One region of the Lysinibacillus sp. ACHW1.5 genome, then DNA from elsewhere that is predicted to be linked to it. Evidence: riboswitches for the same ligand, from Rfam matches in the RefSeq annotation. Region 1 holds a riboswitch; each other region holds the start of a gene.
The links. Region 1 has a riboswitch for S-adenosylmethionine ahead of L6W14_RS21485 (cyclase family protein). Riboswitches for the same ligand answer to the same signal wherever they lie in the genome.

Region 1 (4,622 bases):
CGACATTACCGGTAGCATGGAAACATTATTACAAGCCAAGCCTGATTTAATCATTGTAGATGGTGCCGCGGACCAGGCAAAGTATGAGGAATACTCAAAGGTAGCGCCTACTTACCGCTTGAAAGAAGATATTCTACAAGATCCACGTGAAATTACAAAAACAATAGCTGATGTTTTAAATATTCCCGATAAGGCAAAAGAAATGGTTGATCGATATGAGCAACGTGTTGCCGATTTAAAAGCAAAACTAGATGAATCAATTGGAGACGAAACAGTTGCCGTTGTACGACTAAATGTAGCAGATAATACATTAGCATTATTTGGCATTAAAAATCGCTACTCTGGCTATATTTACACAGAGACAGACTTAACACCACATCCATTAGCCCGTGATATGACAGAGTTCCACGAGGTTTTATCAGAAGAGGCTATCACGGAATTAGATGCGGATCATATTATCCTTTTCCCTTCAAACGGTACATGGGAGTCTAAAGAAAACCAAGAAGCCATTAAATGGTTAGATAGTACACTATGGAAAACACTCCCTGCTGTAAAAAATGGGCATGTCTATATTGCTGATCGCACATATTGGCAATCTGGCGCAATTACAGCCAACTTGCTAAAGTATGATGATTTAGAGAAATGGTTCGTCAAATAATTTTCCAAAGAAAGCTCTTAATGAGGGCTTTCTTTGGCTTAGTGTTAAAAAACAAAATAATCAATAGCACTTTTGTGAAGGAGAAAATGGATAGGTGTTGTCACTCATCACTTCTTCACATTGAAATAAGTGCCTATCCTCTCTTTAATAGACTTTTTTGTTCCCTACTGCTAGTACGAAAGAAGAAAAGACACGTTAGCAGCATGGTTGATTGGAGTGGAGCCAGCGTCACTCCTAGGGGATTTAGCGTCACAGGTGAGACCCTGGAGCGAACGCAAGTGAGTGAAGCGGCTCATCAGACGCCACCTGAAAAGGACGCTGGCGGAGGGGAAATCAACCCCTTGCCTTGCTAAAGGGGCTTTTTCTACTAGTCACATGATCTTTTTTCAACAACATGAAAGGAAGCTCTTAATGAGGGCTTTCTTTGTGTTGTTCTGCCAATTCAAAAAAAGGGGTGAATTATCAATGGGTAACTTAACACATGTTTATACGTTACAAAATATCTCTTATTCAATTCAATCATCAAAAAAGTTATTGATTAGTAGTGACTTCTATACACTTTTCATCGTAATGAATGGTAGCGGAAAGCTAGAAATAGATCATGACATCATTCATTTTAGTGAAGAAAAGTACATATTGATTCCGCCAAATAACACGGTTAGTATCCATATTCAAAGTGAGCACCTTTGTTTTTATCAATTACAATTCAACATTGTCAATCTCAGCAATAGTCAGAATTCATATAGTCATTTTACAAGTATCAGCGAACGACATCTTCTCCCCTTTTCACAATGTCATAGACTGCTAGAAGTCATCTATCAGAACAGGTTAGCGGAGGATGAACACACGATTTTTGAACAGCATGTACACTTTCAAGAGCTGATGTTATTACTCCTACATCCAACCATACCCAAGCAGATGCAAAAAAATGATCGACAATCTGTTGAGCAGTCCATTAACCATTTACATAAACATTTTGAAAAAGAGTGGACGGTTGAGCAGCTAGCACAGCTAGCTGACGTACCAAGATGGAATTATACGCGCATTTTTAAAGATATTACGGGACAAATTCCTCTTCACTATTTAACTAAACTTCGTATTGAAAAAGCTAAGCATTTATTAATGACAACAAATGATCGAGTATTTGAAATTAGCCAGTCTGTCGGATTTAATAATGAGTATTATTTCAATCGTCGCTTTAAGGAACATGTCGGCATCTCTCCAGGACAATATCGAAGAAATCAAAGCAGCCATCTACGTGTATTTGCACCATTCTTAGAAGATTTCTTTGTTGCGCTTGGGATTACGCCAATTGCTCAATTCAGTCATTCAAAATGGGGAAAACAAGACTATTTAGGTCTACAGAAAGTGCCAGATATTGATGTACAAAATAGAGAAATGGATCGACTCCTTTACTATAAGCCAACTTTAATTATGTTAGATTCTGGTGTAGAGCGTTGGGAATCCTTTCAGCACTTAGATGAAGTAGGACCCGTCTGTCATCTTTCACACCCTGGAGAGAATTGGCAATCTACGTTATTTAAGATTGCAGATCTAACAGGAAAAACCTCCTTGATACAAGACGTAATCCTACAATATGAAGATAAAGTACAACAAGCAAAAGGAATTCTTAGCAAATCAGTTTATGGGCAAAGTGTGGCATTTCTCCGTATTTCAGCCATTAGCATTACTCTATACGCGGGTCCTGAATGTGGCTATACGGGCCCCATTTTATATCGTGACTTAGGTTTAATGCCACATTCACTAGTATGGGGTATTCCGCACAATCAACGTAAAGCACAACTGACATTTGATCAATTGTTGCAATTAGATGCGGATCATTTATTTATTACATTTGATAAGCAACATTCCATTTATGAAAATGAGGAACGTGCTATTTTAAAAACTCCTACTTGGAAAAATCTAGCTGCCGTTAAAAGCAGCTGTGTCTATGAAGTAGACTTTTTAACATGGATGAATTATGGCATTTTATCACATAGTAAAAAAATTGATGATGTCTTGAATGTACTTGGCTAAAAAAAAGCTTACTTTAGCTTCCTTTTTAAATGGTGAGGAGGACAAACATTGCACCGCAAAATAACACCGAATGTAGTTTGGCTACATAAGATAGGATATCAGTTATAGGATAGGAGGAATGACCTTGTATTACAATCCTTATCCGTATTTTGTGCATCCCTATCATTATCCAACATCGCCTATCGCTAATCATTTTGCCATTAGACCCTTTTCGCAACATTTAGCAATGCCGACCAATAATCCTTTTCCACCTGTCGATACACACAAATTAAAAGCTTCAGCAACACGGATAAAGGCGATGATGCAGCAAGCCCAATTACTTACGGATAAAATAGATAGCTCCCAACAATTCGCACATGATTTAATGAATGCTGCTCAACTTTCAAATAAAACAGAGGTTGAAAAATTAATCACATCAACAGGCATTACGATGAAATTTGAAACGAACTATACACCAGACAGTTTTAGAATACGTCTGATTGATAATGATTGTTGTGGAGTCACCTTGAATTTGAATTGGTGAAAATTCCTAGTGAACTTGTAAACTATAAAAAACTATGCTAAAGTGTTTGTATTGTTATTTCTGAAAATTCTTATATTACTTTTCTTATCAAGAGAGACGGAGGGATTGGCCCGAGGAAGTCTCAGCAACCAGCTAACAGTATGGTGCTAATTCCAATTGGCAAAATGATCAGCCTTGAAGATGAGAAGAAGAACTACCGTTGTTTCAAGCAGGAGTCCTCTTCTATTAGGGGACTCCTTTTTATTTACCACTATTTTTTACAGAAAGCAGGGAAATCGATGTCTAATGAACTTTTGCAAGCATTGCAATTACTAAAATCGAAACAGTGGGTTGATTTAACACATACATTCGGCCCTAATTCTCCACATTTTTTTATGTTTGAGGACGCTAAATTTGAAACGTTATTTTCTCATAAGGATGGTTTCTTCGCTCAACAATTCACGTTCCCTGGTCAATATGGCACACATATCGACCCACCCATTCATTTTGTGCGAGATACTCGCTACTTAGAAGAATTAGAACTAAAAGAGCTTGTTCTCCCCCTTGTTGTTATTGATAAATCACAGGAGGCTGCGAGCAACCATGATTTTTCATTAAGTGTTCAAGATATTCTTGATTTTGAGGACAAGCATGGAGAAATTGAAGCAGGAACATTTGTAGCATTACGTACAGATTGGAGTAAGCGCTGGCCAGATAAAGAGGCTTTCAGTAATAAGGATGCAGATGGACATAACCATATCCCTGGCTGGGGTTTAGAAGCTTTACAGTTTTTACTACAAGAACGCAAGGTAAGCGCAATTGGTCATGAAACATTCGATACGGACTCTGCTGCTGATTTTCGTAAAAATGGCAAGCTAGATGGCGAATATTTTGTGCTTGACCAAGACACCTATCAAATTGAGCTAATGGCTAATTTGGACAAGCTACCTGCGAAAGGCGCTATCATCTTCAATATCGTACCTAAGCCAGAAAAAGCATCTGGCTTCCCTGTGCGATCTTTTGCTATTTTGCCATAACATAAAAGTCGGTATAGCGTATACCGACTTTTATTTTTGTCCATTTCTTTTTTTAAATAAAAAATAAACAATGAGCATCCCTATAATAAATAAAAGAATAAGATAGATACTGTAATGGGTTAAATAGTATCCAACAAATCGCCATTTCTCTCCAAGCATCTTTCCTAATGATATAAATGTGAACGTCCAAATAAATGCCCCTGTATAGGCAAAAAGAGCAAACTTTCTATAAGGATAATTATTAATAGCCGCAATATAAGCTGTCAAATGGCGTACCCCTGGAATAAAATAGCCAATTAATAATAGGGTAGGTCCTATTTTTGTAAACATCTTTTTCGTAAAGTCAATTTTTTGCTCGGTAATATGAATTTTAGGGCCATATTTCTGC
Region 2 (4,622 bases), 1.9 Mb from region 1:
TCTTGTTCTGCTACATGCATCTGGTCCATATACTTCATAGCCCAATGCTCGCAAGCGTCGACCCTCTTCCTCAATATTTTTTGTGCGCAGAGCAATTCGAGAAAATCCCTGGCGCTCTTGATCACGTTTAAACGTATAATGTAGGGAATATGGGTATTGTGCCGCTTGCTCAAATAAATCACGATCATAGATAGCAATTTGTTCAATATAGCTTAAGCCAAAGTAGCTTAACGTATTATAAGTCCCCCACATCGTGTGCTGCCCACCATTCACTGTATGGACATTTCGTTTATTGAAGAAAACCTTTATATTTTCTGGTGATTCCACTTGATGAACCAAATGATCAAAATATAAAGTCATGGCCATTCCCCTTTCTTTCCCCATTACCTTTACCTGTATGTTTGATTAGTTTAAAATTTACTCAAGAAAAGGAGTTACTAGTAGGATATGAAAAAAAGTTTCGTTTACCTACAAACTCCGTTCACTAATTTCATAAAGAGGTGATTTGAATGACAGATTTAGTAGCTGCTTTTAAATTGGCATTAGGTAATTATCCTACAGGCGTAACAGTTGTCACGACATGTCATGACACAAAACCGATTGGCTTAACCGTCAATTCCTTTGCATCTGTTTCAATCGACCCGCTCCTTATTTTGTGGTCACTCGATAAAAAATCTCAGCTCCATCCTTATTTCACGACTTCGCCAAATTTTGCGGTCAATATTTTAGCGAGTGATCAAGAGCATTTATGTACACTATTTGCCAGTAAAATCCCTGATCGCTTTGCACAAGCAAAATGGTCAACTTCCTCTTTAGGACTACCGATTTTACATGATACAGCAGCTAATTTACAATGTAAAACATTTCAGCAAATCGATGCTGGCGACCATACCATTTTTATTGGGCAGGTCGTAGACATTACAAATGCTCAAAAAGAGCCTTTGCTTTATCATCGCCGTCATATCGGTCCCATACCAAAAAGCTTTTATAGCTAGCCTTTACACAAAAAAAGGGCCACTTGTAAGCACAGGAAATCCTTCATGCTTATAGGTGGCCGTTTGACATAAGTTCTACTGAAATCATTGTTATTTTTTCTGCGGAAATCTCTGCTTTTCAAGCCTATTAATTTGCACAATCACACCATCTTGAATCGTAATATGCACTTCACCAAATTCAAGATTTTGAATCGCCTTCGCAATTGCCTCTAGTTTCTTATCATCTACTTTTACTGACTGAGCCATACGATACACCCCTTCTTTTTTATCCTTATTGTTCATAAAGAGGCCAACGCATCAAACTGATTGATAGCCCCTCCTATCTCTCAGACACCATCTGTTGGATTTGGCACCTGTTGTTCGGTTGCCGAGGCTTCATTGGGCCAAGTCCCTCCACCTCTCTTGATAAGAGTACTGCGTTTCTTGAAAATAATTCTATAATTCTGCTATAGGAATGTCAATACAAAATATTAGAAAACCTAGTTGAATACTATGCAATATGTCGTTTAGATTAAAAGACTCCCTATACCTAAAGTATTTTATGCCTAGTCAGTGAGAAATAGATGGCAATCCATTAATTTATTACAAGCTCCATTTCCTCATCATGAATTCAAGTGGGCCTCGATGATGTTTAGTCCTCCACCATACAGAAACCACGACACATCCTAAAAAATAACAGCAGGCATACAGCATGGAAAAAGCAAGTGTTTGGTTCTCCAGCTTTTGGCAAATAATTAGTATTCCAATGCCTATAACAACATGGCCAACATAATGCGTTAAAGACATTTGTCCAGTTAATATGAAAGATTGAATAACTTTATTTTTACATGTCTCTACAAGATAGATGGAGCCAACAATGATAACAATAGCCGAAGCCGAATTAGAGAGGACATACATCATATTCGGTGGAATCGGTCCTGTATCAAATAAATACAATGCACTCTCTACATCTAATAAATGAATGGTTGTCATCTTAATGAATAACGTTGAACAAGTCTCAGTCACGATGACTAGCAATAAGCCTATCACCAGTAAGTTTTTTCTTAATGTATGATTTGTTAAATCTAATGTGCCCATTACCATCCCTATCAGAAAGAAGCAAATCCAGGGGAATAGTGGATGATAGCCATTAAACATCAAATTTCTTATAAATCCAGCTGGTGTCCAAAAATCAAGATACTCTAGTAGCACATATGTTGGATGCCAACCAGCAAGGTAACTAAATTGAATTTGAAGCCATTGTGAAAGGATAAGGATGGCACCAATTATGAAGATCATCATTTTCTTGGATTGGGCAATCAAACAAGCAGCAACAAACATATACACGCCATAATAATGTAAGATATCTCCTGTCCAGCCGATTGCATATAATATAATCCCTATCGTAAATAACAAAAGCGCCCTCTTCCACAAAGTAAGTCGATTTTGACGAAGAAGGATTGGGTCCTTACTCTCTCTAGCCTGACGAGTCATTAAGGCTGTCCCTATTCCTGCTAGCATGACAAATACGGCCGAAGCACGTCCCTCGAAAAGATGTTGGAAGGCCATTAACCATGTTGAACCATTCGTTGTAGAACCTGTTATGACGCCAAAATTGACAATGAACATGCCAAGCATGGCGAGAGCTCTTGCAAAATCAAGACCTTCAATGCGCCGATCATCATTTCTTTTTGTCATCTTTGCCCCCTTGGATAACGCTATTCACTGCCTCCTTCCAAATAGCCCTATAGTTCAATTGGTTGCCTGTTAACATGAAATTACCGATATTATCATAGACGAGGGCTAGCATCTGTGCCTTCGCTTCTATATGGGGAGTATCCTCTAGCACGCCTAGCTGTACGCCATATCGTAGGATAGCAACAAAGCTCGTTAAAAAGCTTGTTTCTAGCTCTACTAATTGTCTTTTATAGTTTTCATCGCGGGCCGCTAATAGTACATATTGATTAAATATTTTATTAAAATAAGGGTCCTTGTCCTGTGCCTCAATAGATTTATAGCCTAGCTTAAGTAATTCCTCCTTAAAATTAGCAGAAGAAAGCTCTTTATACTCCACAGCGACATCATGTTGAATTTCTTTATACAATTCATCAAATATGAAAGCGATTAATTGATCTTTTGATTGAAAATAATAGTAAATGGCTGGTTTTGAAATACCGACCTCTGTAGCAATCATTGCTAAGCTTGTTTTTTCAAATCCATTTTCCGCAAACATCCCATAAGCAATTTCTATAATCTTTTGAAAAGTTTGTTCTTTATTTCCCATTATTACCCTCCTTTTTTACCGACCGTTAAGTAAATATTATAGGATGCTAACCTTTTAGACAAGAAAAAACTGCGTAGAAATATTTCTCTACACAGTTCATATTTATTGATTTTGTAAATACATCATTAAAGCTTCTGCTGTTTTTTGCTTGCCCATTACTTTAAGAGGCTGTCCATCAGCAGGTACAATCCAATGAGGTTCATCCCCCCCATATAAAGACTGAGAGCTATTTGCTACCATAAATTGTGCATTGGCTGTTTCCATACGCAGTCTGGCACGAGCTAACAAGAATTCCTCATCATTCGTTGCTTCGAGCTTAAAGCCTACTAACGTTACATTCGGTTGCCATCCCTTAATTTGACCTAATACTTTTGGTGCTTTTTTAAAATGAATAATAGGTGGTTCGTCAGAAGGCATTTTCCCCGTTTCCTCCATTAAATTACCTGATTGATCATATACTTTGTCAATGACCCAATCAGAGCCCGCAGCCGCCATAATGACGATATCGACATGTTGTTGTTGAACTGCATGACGCACCTTTTGTCCTAAATCCTCTATGCCTTCAAATTGAATCAATGTCATATCATTTTGGTTTTCTGGGAGCTGTGCAAAGTAACCATGCATGTATACTACGTTAGCGCCAGCAGCCAGCGCCGCCTCTGCTAAATAACACCCCATTGTGCCTTTTGATAAATTCGTATGACCTCGTACACGATCCCATTTTTCAAGTGTTCCCCCACTTGTAATGAGTACGGTTTTGCCCTGTAATGTCCCCATACACTCACCTATTTTCTGAAATATATACAAATACTATTTTAACGTAATGTAAGGATAGGCTTCAATAGCCACTATTTTAGGGAGCTGTTTTGTTCTTTTAGCCAAGCACTTAATATCTCTGCAAATTTCTTTGTGACGGGCGAAGCATGGTGTTTCATGGCAATACCAATTGTTCGGTAGCCACCTTGCTTTAATGGAATCGCTCTCAATGTTGGCGGTAAATTTTGAATAACCAACTGAGGTAAAATACTGATCCCTAAATGATGGGAAATCATGGAAAGAATCCCTACCTCCTCGGAAAGCTCAAAGCGGATATTCGGCTTAACATGATATTGCTCTAATAGCACCTTGACATCATTTGTCCCTTTATAGGAAGTCATAATAAATGGCATATCCTCTAAATCTACGATATCAATTTCTGTCTTATCAAACAATGGACTTTTATCCGAAACAATACATAATAATGGGTCTTGTTGGAGCTCAGTGAACTGATATTGCTCTGACTTTTGACCATTCAAAAATCCTGCTTCTACTTCACCACTTAAAAGCCATTGTTCAATTTCATAGTAATCTCCCTCTCGTAACTC
Region 3 (4,622 bases), 670 kb from region 1:
TCTGTCACTAAAATCTTCGCTACCTCTAATTCAATACCTAATTTATTTTTTAGCTCTTCTCGTTTTTCATTTAAAATATGGTAAATCCCCTGACCTACCGTTCCAAATCCTAAAATCGCTGCCTTTATAGTTGCCATTCTTATTATTCCCTCCAACTTACATTCCGCAGTTTCATTAAAGCTAACTCTCTATGGGGTTGTGTCATAACAATTTGACACCCACCGCAGCCTTTAGCCAACAACTCTCTTTGTATGAGTTTCGCTATTTCTATATGTGTTAGGACACATACAAATTCAAATAATTCAAAATTTAACTTAAAGAAAATTGTAACGCAAATACACACTTTGCACAAGAAAAATCTTTCTAGGAAGGACATTTGTTTTCTCTAGATGTGCAAAAGAAATCGGTTTCATTCCCTTTATTATACGTTTTATTAATCAATCTATAAGATTTGAACAAATATTGACTATTTACATTTCAATATATGAATGTCTTTCTTCTATTATATATATGTATGCTCAGACACTCATAACAATCCTTTTAAAGAAAAAACTCATTCCCTGTAGCAGCAGAGAATGAGCTTAAAAATATGAGGGGGTTTTAACTTGCTTTTGAAAGCAATTGATAACGATATTGTGCTAAAGCTTGTTGAACAAGACTAATCTCTTCTTCTGTAAAATTTGGTATTGCATACGTACGTTCCACTAATTGAAATGTACCATACTTCAAGTAAAACTCTGTCGCAGGAAGTGAGATATGGCTCACACCGTACTGTTCATAAGTCTCAAATACTTCCTTAACAGTAAAGTTTTCTTCTGTAAAAACATGTTCTTGAAATGCTGTATGACCAAAAACTTCCTGCCATTTTCTTTCGACTGATGTAAGAAGGTGTTGAATGGATTTATTGTTGACAAATACATGCCCTTCATTTAGCTCATATATTAGATAGGATACAATGTTTTGCGCACTATAGATGTTACCCATTTTAAACACTCCTTTATCATCAGTTTTTGGGAAGAGTAGTCACTGGCTAGGCAACTACCCTTCTATATATTCAAAAGTGGGGGAGCACTTATGAAAACATTTACCTTTTTTAAAAAGAATTTTCGTACCATTAACTTATTTCCTAGTATAGAACATGGATTTAAATAAGTCAACAATACATATATAATTACTTGGTATTATTTTTTATAAGGTTCTGATAATTAACGGGTGCAGTAATAGGTTGATGTAGCAGCGTTTAACGCATTACCAAATGAGGCTAATCGAATGAGAAAATACGTAAACGCCACAACATTCTACCATTTGTTTTAAATTTTAAGCTTCTACTGTTTGTTCAGCTGTTGTTGCCTGTGTAATGGCTTGATCTAAATCAGCAATAATATCCTCTACTGCCTCTAAACCGATGGATAAGCGAATGAGCGACTCGGTTACACCAGCTTGAACTAATTCGTCTGCTGATAGTTGCTGATGAGTAGTGGAAGCTGGATGAATAATTAATGACTTTGCATCACCTACATTTGCTACATGTGAGAATAATTTCACGCTATCAATAAGCTTTCGCCCAGCTTCTCGTCCACCCTTTATGCCAAATGTAAGCACTGAACCGAAGCCATTTCTTAAATATTTTTTTGCTAACCCATGTGTCGGAAAATCTTCTAGGCCATTATAATTTACATACTCCACAGATGGGTGGTTTTGTAAATACTCAGCCACTGCCAATGCATTTTCATTGTGTTTAGGGATACGCAGATGAAGCGTTTCTAACCCTTGCAATAAATTAAAGGCAGCATCAGCACTTAATGTTGGACCAAAATCACGTAATAATTGTACACGTAGCTTTGTAGCAAAGGCAGCAGAAGCTGTATCAATTCCATAACGTAGACCATGGTAAGAGGCATCTGGTTCAGTAAAACCAGGGAATCGACCGCTAGTCCAATCAAACTTACCAGCGTCTACAACAACGCCCCCTAAAGTTGTGCCATGACCTCCTATCCATTTAGTTGCTGAATGAACCACAACATCTGCACCGTATTCAATAGGTGTAGAACCGTAAGGAGAAGCGAACGTGCTGTCAATAATTAATGGTAGACCATTATCATGTGCAATTTTAGCTACTGCTTCAATATCTAAAACCTTTAAGCTTGGATTACCATAAACCTCTGCAAAGACAGCTTTTGTTTTATCAGTAATCGCCGCATTAAAATTCTCTGGGTTTGTTTCATCTACAAAAATCGTTTTAATACCATAGTTTGGTAATGTGTTAGCAAATAAATTATACGTACCACCATATAAAGAACTAGCTGCTACTATCTCATCACCAGCTCCAGCTAGATTTAAAATGGAAAATGCGATAGCTGCTGCACCAGATGAAAGTGCTACTGCTGCTGTTCCACCTTCCAATAAAGCCACACGTTTTTCAAACACATCAACTGTTGGATTGGTAATTCGTGTGTAAATGTTCCCTGCTTCCTCTAAGGCAAAAAGACGTTGCGCATGAGCAGTGTCTTTAAATACAAAAGCAGTTGAGCGATAGACTGGAACTGTGCGAGAACCCGTCACTGGGTCTGGCTCTTGACCACCATGCAACAGCAATGTTTCTGGTTTAAAATTTGTCATTGTGTACCTCCAAATGGTTATTTTTTTACGATGGTACCGGAGATGAGGAGGATTTTTCTGTAGAAAACAAAAACCCTCTTCAGCTAAGAAGAGGGTTGCGGTTGCAAGTTTTCCTCCCCTTATCTGCCAGATCCAAGTAAGAATCTGTAGGAATTAGCACCTTAGTAAGCTCATTGCTTACTGGTTGCCGGGCATCATAGGGCCTATCCCTCCGCCGCTCTTGATAAGAGTATGAGATTCAATTTCCATCGTTGTTACACAGTATAAACATAGAGTTTTTTTCTGTCAACATGTAAATTTTATTTTTTCCGAAACTTCTGTCTGCTCTTATACGTAATATGAACGCATACACTATTTTAGAAAAAATTTTGAGAGGAGTATTTTTATGGTAAAAGCCGTGATCATTTTTCTTATGATTGGCTATTTAATAGGCTGTATTCACGGCTCTAAAGTAGCCCAATTTTTATCGGGGGTTGATTTAAAAAAGGCTGGCCACGGTAATGCTGGTGCCTCTAATGCTACTCTTTCCCTCGGCTGGAAATATGGCGTTTTAGTAGCCCTCATCGATATAGGGAAAGGCGTTGTGGCTATTATAGGTGCACATTTTTATCTAGCGGACGCCATTCATTTAACAGAAGAACAGATTTGGCTGCTTACTTATATTATGGCTGCTGGGGTTATTTTAGGTCATAATTTCCCATTCTACATGGGCTTCAACGGCGGGAAAGGAACGGCCTCCATCATTGGTATTTTACTTGCCGTTGATTGGAAGATTGGTTTATTTGCACTTATTTTATTTGTTATTTTATCCTTTGCAACAAATTATTTAATTGTTGGTGTGCTAGAATTTTATCTCGTGTTTTGTACAGCAACTTATTTATGGATTCCTGGCATTGGTCCAACCATTATAGCTCTTTTTCTTTTTGGCATAGCCATCATCCTGCATCTTGAAAATATTAAACGATTAGTCAATGGCACAGAGCCTAAAGTAACTTCTGCCTTTAAGAAAAAGAAATAATATTTTATGGATATTTTTGTATTTTTTGTGACCATGTATTTTCTCTTTATCTACTCATATTGCTGTAAAAAACACCATTTTCACATAGATTTTTATCTACAATAAAATACATATATTCTTATCTTAATAAAACATTATACAGGCCGATGTTATGGATAATAATCGTCATTTTTATCGTAGAAAGGATGAGGAAATATGTCTTCACCAAAGCAAGCAGCTACAAAACTTAATTTAAAGCCACTATGGATTGGCTTGGCATTCGCGTTACTTATCATTATTACCTTTTTACCTAATAATGGTGATTTACCTATAGCTGGACAACGAGCTTTAGCCATTTTAGCTTTTGCAGTCATCCTTTGGGTTACAGAGGCCGTTTCATATCCTGTAAGCTCGGCCATGATCATTGCACTAGTAACTGTATTACTAGGACTCGCTCCGTCAATGGATGATCCAACTACAGAGCTAGGAACAGCTAGCGCATTAAAATTATCTTTAAGTGGCTTTAGTAATTCTGCCGTTGCTTTAGTAGCAGCAGCTCTTTTTCTAGCGGCAGCAATGCAAATTACTAATCTACATAAACGACTTGCTCTTTGGATTCTTTCACTGGTGGGAACGAAAACAAAAGCTATCGTATTTGGCGCTATTTTAGTCTCTATCGTCCTCGCATTTTTTGTACCCTCTGCTACAGCACGAGCTGGCGCGGTAGTACCGATATTGCTTGGAATGGTTGCAGCGTTTGGTTTACCACGTGATAGTCGGCTTGCTGCCTTGTTAGTTATTACTTCGGTACAAGCCGTTTCCATTTGGAATATCGGTATTAAGACTGCAGCAGCTCAAAATATGGTGGCCTTAAACTTTATCCAAGAGCAATTTAACGTGGATATTTCATGGGGTGCTTGGCTACTTTATGCCGCCCCCTTCTCAATTATTATGTCTATCTTTTTATTTTTCATTATGATTGCTTTAATTAAACCTGAGACTAGCA
Region 4 (4,622 bases), 790 kb from region 1:
ATAGACATTGCTTGGAATGAAGATATTCCCTTTTCTGACTTCTCCCCTTTAAACATTAAAACAAACATATCTTTAATGTGCCTTACTTGTAGGAACCTTGTAATAATTGAGAAAAATAACCCAATTAATAAGATGCCATAAATAAACCATGGTCCCCATAAAATACCATTCAACTTCTCTACAATTACATCCATTTTACCCCTCCAATTTGAATTACCTTACTTTAAGTCATTATAGTATTACACTTTTCTGAAAATTACAATATTATTTTTAAGTAACAATATTTAAGTAAGTAACCTAGTAAATGGAAGGGTATAAACCTATTTAATTATATAACCAATTCTTCGAAGAGCATTATTAATAAAATCTCGTATATACATAAAAATCTCTTCGCGCTCTCCCTCATGAAATAAATTATGATAACAATTTGCCCATTCTTTAAACTGAAATTCCGTGAATTCCTGTTGATGAAGCCAATTTCGAGTTTGGCGAGTGTCCGTAATTTTATCCTTCTCAGCTGTCATAATTAGCATAGGCATATTAGGCATTTCACCTTTAGGCAGCATCACTAAATTTTTCATCATCTGCTGAAGTTCTCGATACCATTTCACAGAAACAACAGACATGAGCGGTACATCATCTTTCATTTCTTCTCTGCCTTCAACACTACGCGTTAATTTCTCTAATGTAATATCATGTGTCAATTTAACATTGGCCGTTAACGCACTTAGACTTGTTAAAGCATTTGTTAATTTACCTGGTAATAGCTTTAGTTGCAACCAAGGTGATGTTAAAATAATGCCTGCACATTCATATTGTCTCTTTTGCAGTGTATGGAGGATTAATGTTGCACCTAGTCCATGCCCTATTACAAAGGTTGGTAAATTATATGAAAAAGCATTTTCAATCAGGTTTCTTGTATACTTATTGTACAATTTGAAGTCTTCATCATGGACTCGAGCAAACCTTGCATTACCCCCATGATTCGGTAAATCTCCCATGACTATGTGGAAGCCTTCTAATCTTAATTTCTCTATCAGCCATGCATACCAACGGTGATTTTCATAAGCACCATGAAGAATAGCAATCACAGCTTTTGCTTGTCCATCAGCTTCCCATTTCCACATTACATAGTCCTCCTAAAAAATGATTACACTTTGATTATATCGAAATAAATAGCACATTTTAATTTTATATTTCCATAAAGTTGCGTATTTGATACGATAATACTACATTATAGAAAGAAAAGAGGCGATTTTCATGATTTATCCATTTAAAGATAAAACGCCAAAGATCGATCCGTCTGTTTTCATTGCTGATTACGCAACTGTTACGGGCGACGTAACAATTGGCGCCGAAACAACTATTTGGTTTAATACGGTTATTCGTGGTGATGTTTCCCCAACGATTATTGGTAAACGTGTCAGTATCCAGGATCTTTGCTGTTTACACCAAAGCCCAAAATATCCGCTCATTATTGAAGATGAGGTAACAGTTGGACACCAAGTCACTTTACATAGTTGTACAATTCGCAAAAATGCCTTAATTGGTATGGGATCCATTATTTTAGACGGAGCTGAGATTGGAGAAGGTGCATTTATTGGAGCTGGAAGCCTAGTACCTCCTGGTAAAGTCATTCCTCCAAATAGTTTAGCATTAGGTCGTCCAGCAAAAGTTGTCCGAGAATTAAATGCTGAAGATAAAGAGGATATGGAACGCATCGTACGAGAATACGCAGAAAAAGGTCAATATTATAAATCACTTCAGAAATAAATAACCTACACAAAAAATCAATACTAACGAAAAAATCCCTCGCGTTTTCGTGTACCGAATATGTTCACGAATCCTAGCGAGGTATTTTTGTAAAAAAAACAAAAGGAGCAATGTTGCCCCTTTGCTTATTAATACATCAGAATAATTTTCTAATGACTTCATTACTTTAGTTCAATAGTTTATAAACGTGCTTTTTCTCGTAGCGCGTCTGCTTTATCAATTTGCTCCCATGGTACATTTAAATCTGTACGACCAAAATGTCCATACGCAGCAGTTTGTTTATAAATTGGACGACGAAGATCAAGCATTTTAATGATACCTGCTGGGCGTAGATCGAATAGCTCGCGTACCCATTCAACGATTTCGCTTTCTTTCACTCTACCTGTGCCAAATGTATCGACAGCAATGGAAACAGGCTGAGCAACGCCAATCGCATAGGCAAGTTGCACTTCAGCACGCTCTGCTAAGCCAGCTGCTACGATGTTTTTCGCTACATAACGTGCTGCATATGCCGCCGAACGGTCTACCTTGGTTGCATCCTTACCTGAGAAGGCACCACCACCGTGACGTGCATAACCACCGTATGTATCAACAATGATTTTACGCCCTGTTAATCCAGCATCACCTTTTGGCCCACCAATTACAAAACGGCCAGTTGGATTGATGAAGTATTTCGTATTAGCATCTAATAATTCACTCGGTACAACTGGTGCAATAACAAATTCTTTTAAATCTGCTTGAATTTGTTCAAGTGTTGCTTCTTCATCATGCTGTGTTGAAATAACAATTGTATCCACGCGAACCGGTACATTATTGTCATCATATTCAATCGTTACTTGCGTTTTACCATCAGGACGCAAATAGGCAAGTTCCCCTGATTTACGTACTTCTGTTAAACGGCGTGCTAATTTGTGTGCCAAGCTAATTGGTAATGGCATTAGCTCTGGTGTTTCATTACATGCATAGCCAAACATTAAGCCTTGGTCACCAGCACCAATTGCTTCTATGTCAGCATCTGTCATAGAGCCTTCACGTGCCTCTAATGCCTGATCAACACCTTGGGCAATATCAGGTGATTGTTCGCCAATTGCCACAAGCACCGCTAAGTTCTCTGCATCAAAGCCATATTTACCTCGTGTATAGCCAATTTCAGCTACAGTGTCACGAACAATACCTTTAATATCCACATAAGTAGAAGTAGTAATTTCTCCTGCTACTAATACTAATCCTGTTGTTACAGTTGTTTCACACGCTACACGTGCATTTGGATCTTCTGCTAAAATAGCATCTAAAATGGCATCCGAGATTTGGTCACAAATCTTATCTGGATGTCCTTCTGTTACACTCTCTGATGTAAACAGTCGACGGTTTGTCATTTGGTTTTCCTCCTAAATACTCTTACAATAAGTAGTTGTGTATGAATACGGTACTCATTACCCATGTCAAGTCCGCTCCTAAGGATTGAACTCTCAAGCCGTTACTGCTGCTTTTAACACGAGGATTTCGAAAGATCCGTCATTATAATAAGGAAAGAACTACATATACTTACCTTTACATTGATTTTTAACAATAAAAAAATCCTTTTCTCACGTTACTTTACATGAGGAAAGGAATAATGACTGCGTAACCTTTCACTCTTATCGTTCAAGGGATGTTCCCTTGCATCAGGTTGGCACCAACGCATGTCGTGAAATAGTTCATGCAGGTTGCCGGGTTTCACAGGGCCTGACCCTCCACCAGCTCGGGATAAGAGTATCCGTTCAATCTCATGTTACTGAAAAGGTCGAACGTTGTCAAATATTTTCTTATGTATTACTGTATAGAAAGGAAAGAACTTATTACACAAAAACTTTTCATACTTGGATGATGATGTAAATAGAAGCAAATTAATCCCTACAACATACCTAGCTACTTGTGGTAACATATGTGTGGCTCAATTTTCGTGCCTAATTACAGTAGGATTGATGGTATTCTACTCGAAAAACATTATTTTTTGTCAGTTTATTGAAAAGTGGTAAAAACTCTAAAATAATTTCTTAATTAGTATAGATTATTTAAGCAATTGTGTTATACTATTTTTGAAATTAAGAAAAAATCCCTCTAAATCAAGGGAATACTATAAAAAAGGATGGTATTTAATCGATGAATTCAGTAGAAATTGCAAACGAACTGAAGGAATTATTAAACGGCGGTAACATTAATGTTCAACTTTCAGTACCACAATTAGCAGAAAAAGCTACATCTCGTGGTGAAGCAATGTTAACAGTAGATGGCGCAGTTCGTGCAGAAACTGGCAAATACACTGGTCGTTCACCTAAAGATAAATATACGGTAGAAGAAGAAAGCACAAAAGATCAAATTGACTGGGGTAAAGTCAACCAACCGATTTCTTCTGAAGTGTTCGATAACCTATATGTAAAAGTAATAAAATATTTAAAAGAACGTGACGAGTTATTCGTATTCAAAGGCTTTGCAGGTGCTGACAAAGATTCACAATTAAGCATTCAAGTTATTAATGAATACGCATGGCACAATCTTTTTGCTCATCAATTATTTATCCGTCCAACAGCAGATGAATTAGCTTCTCATGTTGCTGACTTCACTGTCATCTCAGCTCCTAACTTTAAAGCAGATCCTGCGGTTGATGGTACTGCTTCTGAAACATTCATCATCGTATCACTTGAAAAGAAAATTATTTTAATTGGTGGTACAGAATATGCTGGTGAAATGAAAAAATCTATCTTTGGTATCATGAACTACTTATTACCACAACAAGGTATTCTTTCAATGCACTGCTCAGCAAACGTTGGTGAAGCTGGCGATGTAGCGTTATTCTTCGGTCTATCTGG

Region 2: another riboswitch for S-adenosylmethionine. It lies ahead of L6W14_RS07685 (YezD family protein); the one in region 1 lies ahead of L6W14_RS21485 (cyclase family protein).
Region 3: another riboswitch for S-adenosylmethionine. It lies ahead of L6W14_RS01875 (O-acetylhomoserine aminocarboxypropyltransferase/cysteine synthase family protein); the one in region 1 lies ahead of L6W14_RS21485 (cyclase family protein).
Region 4: another riboswitch for S-adenosylmethionine. It lies ahead of metK (methionine adenosyltransferase); the one in region 1 lies ahead of L6W14_RS21485 (cyclase family protein).

The regions. Positions count from the first base shown of each region.
Region 1 is NZ_CP091777.1:4,274,331-4,278,952, forward strand. It holds gene L6W14_RS21470 (ABC transporter substrate-binding protein) at 1-658, shown strand, start outside; gene L6W14_RS21475 (helix-turn-helix domain-containing protein) at 1,124-2,695, shown strand; gene L6W14_RS21480 (YuzC family spore coat inner layer protein) at 2,814-3,218, shown strand; SAM riboswitch class I at 3,300-3,405, shown strand; gene L6W14_RS21485 (cyclase family protein) at 3,497-4,234, shown strand; gene L6W14_RS21490 (DedA family protein) at 4,265-4,622, opposite strand, start outside.
Region 2 is NZ_CP091777.1:1,619,763-1,624,384, reverse strand. It holds gene L6W14_RS07695 (VOC family protein) at 1-360, opposite strand, end outside; gene L6W14_RS07690 (flavin reductase family protein) at 510-995, shown strand; gene L6W14_RS07685 (YezD family protein) at 1,086-1,241, opposite strand; SAM riboswitch class I at 1,312-1,407, opposite strand; gene L6W14_RS07680 (DUF418 domain-containing protein) at 1,578-2,672, opposite strand; gene L6W14_RS07675 (TetR/AcrR family transcriptional regulator) at 2,656-3,258, opposite strand; gene L6W14_RS07670 (phosphopantothenoylcysteine decarboxylase domain-containing protein) at 3,361-4,035, opposite strand; gene L6W14_RS07665 (LysR family transcriptional regulator) at 4,107-4,622, opposite strand, start outside.
Region 3 is NZ_CP091777.1:391,323-395,944, reverse strand. It holds gene L6W14_RS01885 (homoserine dehydrogenase) at 1-137, opposite strand, end outside; gene L6W14_RS01880 (hypothetical protein) at 601-984, opposite strand; gene L6W14_RS01875 (O-acetylhomoserine aminocarboxypropyltransferase/cysteine synthase family protein) at 1,318-2,619, opposite strand; SAM riboswitch class I at 2,736-2,849, opposite strand; gene L6W14_RS01870 (glycerol-3-phosphate acyltransferase) at 3,005-3,637, shown strand; gene L6W14_RS01865 (DASS family sodium-coupled anion symporter) at 3,833-4,622, shown strand, end outside.
Region 4 is NZ_CP091777.1:3,482,822-3,487,443, forward strand. It holds gene L6W14_RS17350 (alanine/glycine:cation symporter family protein) at 1-194, opposite strand, end outside; gene L6W14_RS17355 (alpha/beta hydrolase) at 321-1,127, opposite strand; gene L6W14_RS17360 (gamma carbonic anhydrase) at 1,261-1,773, shown strand; gene metK (methionine adenosyltransferase) at 1,953-3,149, opposite strand; SAM riboswitch class I at 3,408-3,526, opposite strand; gene pckA (phosphoenolpyruvate carboxykinase (ATP)) at 3,916-4,622, shown strand, end outside.